DNA from 4 places in the Psychromonas sp. L1A2 genome. Region 1 is predicted to be linked to each of the others. Evidence: predicted binding sites of a transcription regulator. Region 1 holds the regulator's gene; each other region holds the start of a gene.
What was found. Region 1 encodes sigma-54, which starts transcription at its own class of promoters, with help from an activator protein. Its sites were predicted from a motif close to GTTGGCACGNNNNTNGNNT; they were not measured.

Region 2: a site for sigma-54 is predicted at 1,327-1,345, ahead of GQR59_RS03980 (PEP-CTERM sorting domain-containing protein). Genes of this name have one in related genera too.
Region 3: a site for sigma-54 is predicted at 1,377-1,395, ahead of flgJ (flagellar assembly peptidoglycan hydrolase FlgJ). Genes of this name have one in related genera too.
Region 4: a site for sigma-54 is predicted at 899-917, ahead of GQR59_RS02970 (flagellar basal body rod protein FlgF). Genes of this name have one in related genera too.

What each region holds. Positions count from the first base shown of each region.
Region 1 is NZ_WUAG01000001.1:524,265-526,473, reverse strand. It holds gene lptB (LPS export ABC transporter ATP-binding protein) at 1-354, shown strand, start outside; gene GQR59_RS02260 (RNA polymerase factor sigma-54) at 388-1,833, shown strand; gene ptsN (PTS IIA-like nitrogen regulatory protein PtsN) at 1,931-2,209, shown strand, end outside.
Region 2 is NZ_WUAG01000001.1:903,132-905,340, forward strand. It holds gene GQR59_RS03980 (PEP-CTERM sorting domain-containing protein) at 619-1,272, opposite strand; gene GQR59_RS03985 (glycoside hydrolase family 88 protein) at 1,555-2,209, opposite strand, start outside.
Region 3 is NZ_WUAG01000001.1:682,808-685,016, reverse strand. It holds gene flgK (flagellar hook-associated protein FlgK) at 1-326, opposite strand, end outside; gene flgJ (flagellar assembly peptidoglycan hydrolase FlgJ) at 319-1,344, opposite strand; gene GQR59_RS02990 (Na+/H+ antiporter family protein) at 1,543-2,209, shown strand, end outside.
Region 4 is NZ_WUAG01000001.1:677,536-679,744, forward strand. It holds gene flgE (flagellar hook protein FlgE) at 1-624, shown strand, start outside; gene GQR59_RS02970 (flagellar basal body rod protein FlgF) at 995-1,741, shown strand; gene flgG (flagellar basal-body rod protein FlgG) at 1,782-2,209, shown strand, end outside.

The DNA of each region.
Region 1 (2,209 bases):
TTTCACATCACCCATATCCGTAACAGTAAAGGAATGAGTTTATCTGGTGGTGAACGACGACGTGTAGAAATTGCACGAGCACTAGCAACTGAGCCAAAATTTATCTTGTTAGATGAGCCCTTTGCAGGGGTTGACCCTATATCGGTCATTGATATAAAAAATATTATTCAACAATTACGTGATCGCGGTCTAGGCGTACTGATTACAGACCATAATGTAAGAGAAACATTAGATGTTTGTGAGCATTCATATATAGTGAGCCACGGAGAAATCATAGCCGTAGGCACACAAGACGAGATATTAGCAAACGACCATGTGAAGCGCGTTTATCTAGGTGAAGAGTTTAAACTTTAAATCGTAACCATACGTTCAGGAAGATATGTTTTGATGAAACAGGGTTTACAATTGAAAATGGGTCAGCAATTAGCGATGACCCCTCAATTACAGCAAGCAATAAAACTATTGCAGCTATCAACGCTCGATCTCCAACAGGAGATTCAAAACGCATTAGATTCAAATCCTCTTTTAGAGCAAGATGATCAAACGGGTACTGAAGAGTTAGTCAAAGAAGCTGATAGCAGTGAAGTTGATACTTCAGAAGCCATTTCCCAACAAGAATTTTCAGATGATCTTCCTGCAGAAAAAGAATGGGAAGAATCTTATAACTCTACGCCTATTACAGGTAACACCTCTAGTGCTGTTGCTTATGACGGTGAAAGTACAGTCTATCAGGGAGAATCTTCGACTTCTCTACAAGACCATTTATTATGGCAAATGCAATTAACGCCTTTTACTGAAACGGATCAAGTCATTGCAATGGCAATTATCGATTCTATTGATGAGTCAGGATATTTGACCACTGACTGTGAAAGTATTTTAGATAGCTTAAAAGCTGATTTAGAAGATTTGGAATTAGATGAAGTAGAGGTAGTATTAAAACGAATCCAACATTTCGATCCACTAGGTGTCGCGGCTCGTACCACTCAAGAGTGTTTACAAATTCAACTTCGCCAATTACCGAATACAACGCAATGGCGTGACGAAGCTATTCAAATACTTGAACAGTACATGGATCTTCTTGGTAACAGGGATTACAGAACACTTGCACGTAAAAGTAAATTCAAAGAAGCACAACTTGCAGAAATCATGCGCTTAATTCAAAGCTTAGAACCTCGACCAGGTAATGGTGTTGAAACAAGTGAAACACAATATATTATTCCAGATGTCTATGTTAAAAAGATTCAAGGACAATGGCGAGTTTCATTAAATCAAGATTGCGATCCTAATTTATCGATTAACCAACAATACGCAAATATGTGCTCAGGTAACATCAGTAAAACCGATTCTCAATTCATTAAAGGCCATTTGCAAGAAGCGAAATGGTTCATCAAAAGCTTAGAAAACCGCAATGAAACACTATTAAAAGTATCGAACTGTATTGTGCAACAACAACAAGCTTTCTTTGAATACGGCGATGAGTCGATGAAACCAATGGTTTTAAATGATGTTGCCTTTGAAGTCGAAATGCATGAATCAACCATTTCTCGAGTGACTACGCAGAAGTTTATGCATACTCCTCGTGGCATTTATGAATTGAAGTTTTTCTTTTCGAGTCATGTTGCAACCGATGGCGGTGGTGAATGTTCATCAACAGCTATCCGTGCTTTAATTAAAAAGCTCGTTGCCGCAGAATTAACGACTAAACCTTTAAGTGATAACAAAATAACGCAGTTATTAGAAGAAAAAGGTATTCAAGTAGCAAGACGTACTATTGCTAAGTACCGAGAATCATTAGGTATTCCACCTTCTAACCAGCGAAAGCAATTACTTTAATTAGTGAGCAACGCAAATAAAATTGGGATTAACTATAGTTATTTAATGCTAACCTGCTAAACTCGCGCGTCCATTAAGTACAGTTAAACTATATATTATGAAAATATCTACTTTATTAAATAAAGATTCAGTATTCTGCCAAACTGCCTGCACTAGTAAAAAAGGTGCTTTAGAAAAAATCAGTCTTATTGCGGCTAAAGAATTAAACTTAGATGCGCAAGAGTTATTCGAAAGCTTGATTGCACGAGAGAAAATTGGGTCGACGGGAGTAGGCTCAGGTATCGCTATTCCTCACGTCAAAATTTCTAGTGAATTACCAGCAACAGCAGTCTTTCTACAATGTGAAACAGGCATTGATTATGATTCATATGACGGT
Region 2 (2,209 bases), 380 kb from region 1:
CGAATAATGACTATTGGATCATAAAATATATTAAAAATTTGTTATTCAAAGGAATATTAAAATAACAAAGTGAATACTATTATGGTTACTCACTATAAAATTTATCACACTATTAAAGATATCGAATAAGCATTAAGCAGTTGATTTTCATGTTGTTATATATGTTACACAAGCATAAAAAATTAAACTATATGTATGTCTAAAAATTAGATAAATTTAATAATGAACTATTTACTGTATTTTTATCGATTATGATTGTTTAAGTCGAAGGTATAGATATAGGTGAAGAGAGGTTTATTTAAGTAATCGTTTTTGAAAGGTCATAAATATAAAGATTTATACTGAGTGATGTATTTATAATTGAATAGTGTCATTTAAAGTATTAAAAAATAAGCTTATTAGTATTACTAATAATGTCGCTATGTTTTTGTTCATAACAGGATTTTCTTTATACTAAGCTTTTTATTTTGTTGATATAAACGCTCTAACCTAACGCTTCTTAGTGCCATTACTTTACTGTTTTAACCATTTTTACTTATCTGTGATGAACCAGAAAATTAAAATGAGAGCAAAAAAAAGCCTCGCTAAGCGAGGCCTTATTATTTCTAGCTAATTAATTTACACATTTTTCTTTTTACGAGAAAAACCTAAACCAATTAAACCTAAACCAAATATAGCGATTAATGCTGGCTCTGGTACGGTACCAATTACTTGTACAACGTGTGTACTATCGCCAGTAAATCTATCACCAGCTCTATCTGTATGGTAATAAGTTTGTTTCTCATTTGTTTCTAATGCAGTAAATTGAGACTCATCACTAAAGTCATGATGTTCAGCTAAAAAATAAGTTCCGCTCTCTAGTTGAATTTCTAAATCAGAGATTAAGAATGAAACTACGTCAAAGCTATCATTAAATCTATCTGTAAATGAATAGGCATCGCTGGTTGAAGCCTTAGTTGTGCCACTATACAAAGCAGCCCCATACGGGTCATCACCAGAAATTATTTCCCAGCTAGTTGATAGGTAATTTGAAAGACCTACTCCATTAGGGTTGGTGTCATTAAAATCGGTAGCAAAAAATTCAAATCCGGTTATATCCCAATCTTGATCTGCTGTAAATTCAGAAATAACCCACCATTCAGTTGACCCGATACATCCTTCAGCAACACATTTGTAGCTGTTTTTTGTAGCTTGCCCTGAATCATATAATGCAGAAGCATTAACTGAAGCGCTCATTAATAAAAAAACAAACATACTGAGGATTTTTTTCATAACTTATATTCCAATTCTTTAGCTTAATTAAATTAATACTCTATATTAGATATAAAGCAATTAAAGTGCCATAGTTGTATCATGTTGATCTTAAATTTCTTTTTTACTATAAATTTTGTAAATTAACATTAACTGTAAAGTAATCTGACACTTTTTAGGTTTTAAGCAATATAATTAAAAAAGTGATTTTATAGCCGTTAAGATAGTTAAAATAAGATGTACTTAATTAGGGTACGTCATTCTTCCTCTTACATTAGACCTTACATGAAGCTTTCTCATTCATTAATTAATGTGTTCTTGATGCTGTCTTTGCTTATAGCGATTCAGCGCTTCTAAAAAGTAATAATCAGTAAAGCTCGCAGGAACATCAATAGCACTTGGTTTTGTATAATAATGAACTGATTTATCAATGATTGGGGCTTTGCTGGTGTCTTCAATGAAATAAGGTTTACTCATTAAAGCGCTTAATATGACATGGTATTGTTGGGTGAACTTTTCACGTTGCTCAGTCTCTTTAATATAACCAGACATTTCAATTAATGCCGAAGCAAAGATAGCTGATGCAGAGGTGTCAGGTTGTAAAATGTTACTATCAAGATCCCACATCGAAATGCCATCTGCAGCAAGTCGTGACATAAAGTAGTTAGATAAGGTTTTAGCGTAGTTTAAATACGTTGGATCTTGAGTGTAGCGGTACATAACGACCATGCCATAAACCATCCACGCGTGGCCGCGAGACCAAGTGGTTTCATCGCCATCTCCTTGTAACGTTCCTTTGTTAATTATTGCACCTGAATCTTTGTTGTATCTTACTATGTGGTAACTACTGCCATTTTCACGAACGAAATCTTTATAGGTTTTTAGTGCGTGGGTTTTCGCATATTCAGCCCACTTTTTATCGCCACCATTTTCTGCTGCCCATAACAGTAACTCTAAA
Region 3 (2,209 bases), 160 kb from region 1:
GATGTTGTTGCTGACGTGTTATCACTCGATAATAATAAATCCATTTGATTTGCTTGCGTATAAGTTTGTTCATAATAGGCATAGCTTGATGTATTGATTACATTTTCAGTAAAAGCAAACTGATCGTAAGCTCGGTCAATACTCGTCACTACAGAACCACTTCCAATAAAGTTTGTACTTAATCGTTGTGCGCCAGCGGCAGAAGTATCAACAGTTTGACGAGAGTAGCCTTCTGTACTTACATTACTAATATTGTGACTGGTTGTAGTGAGGCTTGCTTGTGAGCTATAAATCCCCGAAAGTCCAATTTGTAATAGATCAGCCATTATTATCTCCCGCAACAACTGATTGGAAGCTATTGCTATTCATAATTTGTTTAATTTTTTCTGCATATTTAGGATCTGTTGCATAGCCCGCCTGCTGTAATTCCTCAACATAACGCTCCGCGTTATCACCTTGCTGTAAAGCTTGCTCATAACGTTTATTATTACTAATGAAATCAGTGTAATCTTTAAAGCTTTCTTGTAGACCTTGATAAACACGAAAGTTTGAACGTCGCTGTACTCCGACTCCGTCTTCAACTTCTAAACTACTTTTATTAACGCTCTCACCTTCCCAACCACCATGTGATTTGATATTAAAAAGATTAAAGCTACTTTCTTGGCCTGGAGTTTGTAAGATTTTCTTCCCCCACCCTGTCTCTAATGCTGATTGAGCAACCAAAACCTCTGGCGATACACCCAATGCTTTAGCTGCTTTTTTAGCATAAGGTAATAAAGTTTGAATAAATGAAGAGGGAGAACTAAAGTCGATTTTTTGTCCTTCTGCTGCAACATTTACAGCAGGGCTTTCGACTCTACCTTTAACTGTACTTTGATTTAATTGATATTGAGTTTGCGGTGAGCTTTGTACTTGATCAGGCGCTTTAAAATTATTATTAATAACTTCAGGCTGTAAACTTAACATCTGTTTATCTTCATGATTAGGCATAGTTAATTGGTTTTGATCAATCGACTTAGGACGTACCATTGAAGTAGGGTCTAATTGCCTAACTAATGCATCAGCTAAACCTAAGGTTCCATGACGACTAATATCTACCGCTAACTGCTTATCTTGCATATCCGTATAAAATTTTGTTTGCTGGTTATTAAAAGGGCTTTCTGTTTCAAATGCTTCATTCGCTTGTCGCATTGATTTAATCAACATACTCGCAAACATTGACTCAAATTGATTCGCAACTTCTCGAATCGTTTCTTTGTCATTTGTTTTAGTTTTTTGACGCAACTGCTCCAACCCTTGTAGATCAAAGTAGTTACTTGCCTGCGTTACTGTTTGATTGCTCATTAACAACCCCTATTATTACCATTACATAGATAAAGCAAAATAAGTGCCAGAAGTTAACAAAAGGAAGATAAGTTGTTATTTCCTGATTAATAATAAAGGAGTGGTAGTTTTTGCAGTAAAATGTGGGCGCATCAAGTAGAATGCCTGCGATTTTTGCCCTACACCTCTCATCTATCTATAAATTTATAAGGAATAAATATGCTTAACCCAGTTTTACTGGCGGTATGTCTGATGCTAATACTGTCAATGATGCGAATAAACGTAGTGATTGCACTAACCCTGAGTGCACTAGTAGGCGGTTTAACAGCTGGTTTATCATTACCTGATACGATTTCAGCTTTTGAAAGTGGTTTAGGTGGTGGTGCAACGATTGCTTTAAGTTATGCAATGTTAGGTGCTTTTGCAGTAGCGATTTCTAAGTCTGGTATCACTGATTTATTATCTCAAGCCATCATTAAGCGTCTAAACGGTAAACAAACACAGCAAACCTCTACCGCTATAAAATATACTGTTTTCACGGTTATTTTATTAATGACCATTTCATCACAGAATATTATTCCTGTTCATATTGCTTTTATCCCTATTTTAATTCCACCTTTACTCGGTGTATTTAATAAATTACGTGTTGATAGACGCTTAACTGCTTGTATTTTAACTTTTGGTTTAGTTACTCCTTATATGGTTTTACCGATTGGGTTTGGTGGTATTTTCTTAAATAATATTTTATTAAAGAATTTACATGACAATGGTTTAGACGTAACAGCAAACCAAGTAACAAGCGCAATGATTTTGCCTGCGTTAGGTATGGTTGTTGGTTTATTAATCGCGGTGCTAATTAGTTACCGTAAACCGCGTGTTTACCAAG
Region 4 (2,209 bases), 150 kb from region 1:
GATGGTACTTTTGATGATACAACGGGTGTCTCTGCAAGTTATACTGCAGATGGAGAAGAGCATTATGGTGTTGTGCTTAACTTTGATGAGAATGGTGTTTATGAGGGGAGCAACCCAGCAGTGTTAGATTTTGAAGAATTAGGTGTTGGTGGTGCTAATGTGCTTTCAGCTGGCGCAGATGGAACGCAAGCAATTACTATTAATTATCAGGATCCAACTCAATTCTCAGCGGCATTTGAGGTGACTGCATTAGAGCAAGATGGTTTGACAGTAGGGCGTTTAACTGGCATTGAAATCGGTAGTGACGGGCTGATTGAAGCGACTTACAGTAATGGAACATCTGATCCACTTGCACGAGTTGCTATGGTTCGTTTTAGAAATGAACAAGGCTTGGCGCAAAATGGTTCAAATTGGAATGAGTCACAAAATTCAGGTGAGCCACTTGCTGGTGAAGCTGGATCTGGTTCATTTGGTAGTATTAGCTCAGGTGCTTTAGAGCAATCTAATGTTGATTTAACGACTGAATTAGTTGATTTAATTACCGCTCAACGTAATTTTCAGGCGAATTCTCGTTCATTAGAGATTAGTTCTTCATTACAAGAAACCATTTTACAAATACGTTAATTTATTGACTTTTATATCTCATTTTATAAATGCACCTGTTCAGGTGCATTTTTCTTTCTAGCAAATCTTTCTTTATCTTCATTTAATTATACCAACCACACTAATTAAGTTATCTATTTTACTTGTTAAAATAACTTATTTCTTCGTTGTAAATTTCGTAAAGGGAACAACCATTTAGCTCAATTTTCGCCTTGAACTAAGTCATTTTTCCTGCGCAAAATTTAGATCACTTATTTAATGTAATCGGTATTATAACTTTTCTCTGATTTTATTTGTTGGCACAAGCATTGCATTTATCTGTTTATAAAATAAATGTGTAACCATCTTTGCCGCTGTTATGAGTTCAACAGTCAATAGTTAAGGAAGTAGAATGGATAATTTTCTTTATGTATCAATGTCTGGCGCTAAAGAGAACATGAATGCGTTGGCTATCCACAGTAACAACTTGGCTAATGCCAGTAAAACCGGCTTTAAAGCTAGTTTTGAACAAGCACGTAGCATGCAAGTGCATGGCGATGGGTTACCTACTCGAGTTTTTGCATTGGCAGAATCACCTGGACAAAATTTTGACAGTGGCGTCGTGCTTCAAACTGGGCGTGAATTGGATGTTGCTATTGAAGGTCAAGGTTGGTTCGTTGTTAAATCTGATACTGGTGATCAAGGTTTAACTCGTAGTGGCGATTTTAATATAACTGCAGATGGTTTTTTAATTGATGCCAGTGGTAGAGAGGTTTTGGATAATACCGGAAATAATATCTTTATTCAGATGCCAATTGAAAAATTTAATATTAGAAAAGATGGTGTGATTGAAGTTCGTCCTGAAGGTGCGCCACCAGAAGGATTAGAGAACATTGCTCAATTAAAGTTAGTCAACCCTAACATTCAAGACTTAATGCGTAGTTCTGATGGTTTATTTCGACGTATTGATGGACAAGAAACTGAGTTTTCCAATGATGTAGTTGTTAGTAACGGTACATTAGAAGCATCAAATGTAAATTTAAGCAGTGAATTAACAAGTCTAATTAACTTACAGCGTAATTTTGAAATGCAAATAAAGATGATGAAAAAAGCGGAAGAGATTGACGAAAGCTCAGACACTTTATTAAAAGTTGTTTAAGTTTATCTAGCTAGATTAATAAGAATTTAAGGAGAAGGTTATGCATTCCGCTTTATGGATCAGTAAAACAGGATTAGATGCACAACAAACTAACGTTGCAACAATTTCAAATAATTTAGCAAATGCCAGTACTGTTGGTTTTAAAAAAAGTAGAGCTATTTTTGAAGATTTACTTTATCAAAATGTTAATCAGCCCGGTGCTAATGCAACACAAGATACAAAATTACCATCTGGTTTAATGACTGGTTCTGGTGCAAAAGTGGTCGCTGTTCAGAAAAACTTTGAACAGGGTAATGCATTAACAACAAATAACTCATTAGATTTAATGATAGATGGTCGTGGTTTCTTTGAAATTGAGATGCCTGATGGAAGTTCTGCATATACTCGAAATGGTGAGTTTATGCTTAATGAAGAAGGGACACTTGTAACTCCCGGTTCAGGGTATCCTTTAGTTCCCCAAATACAAAT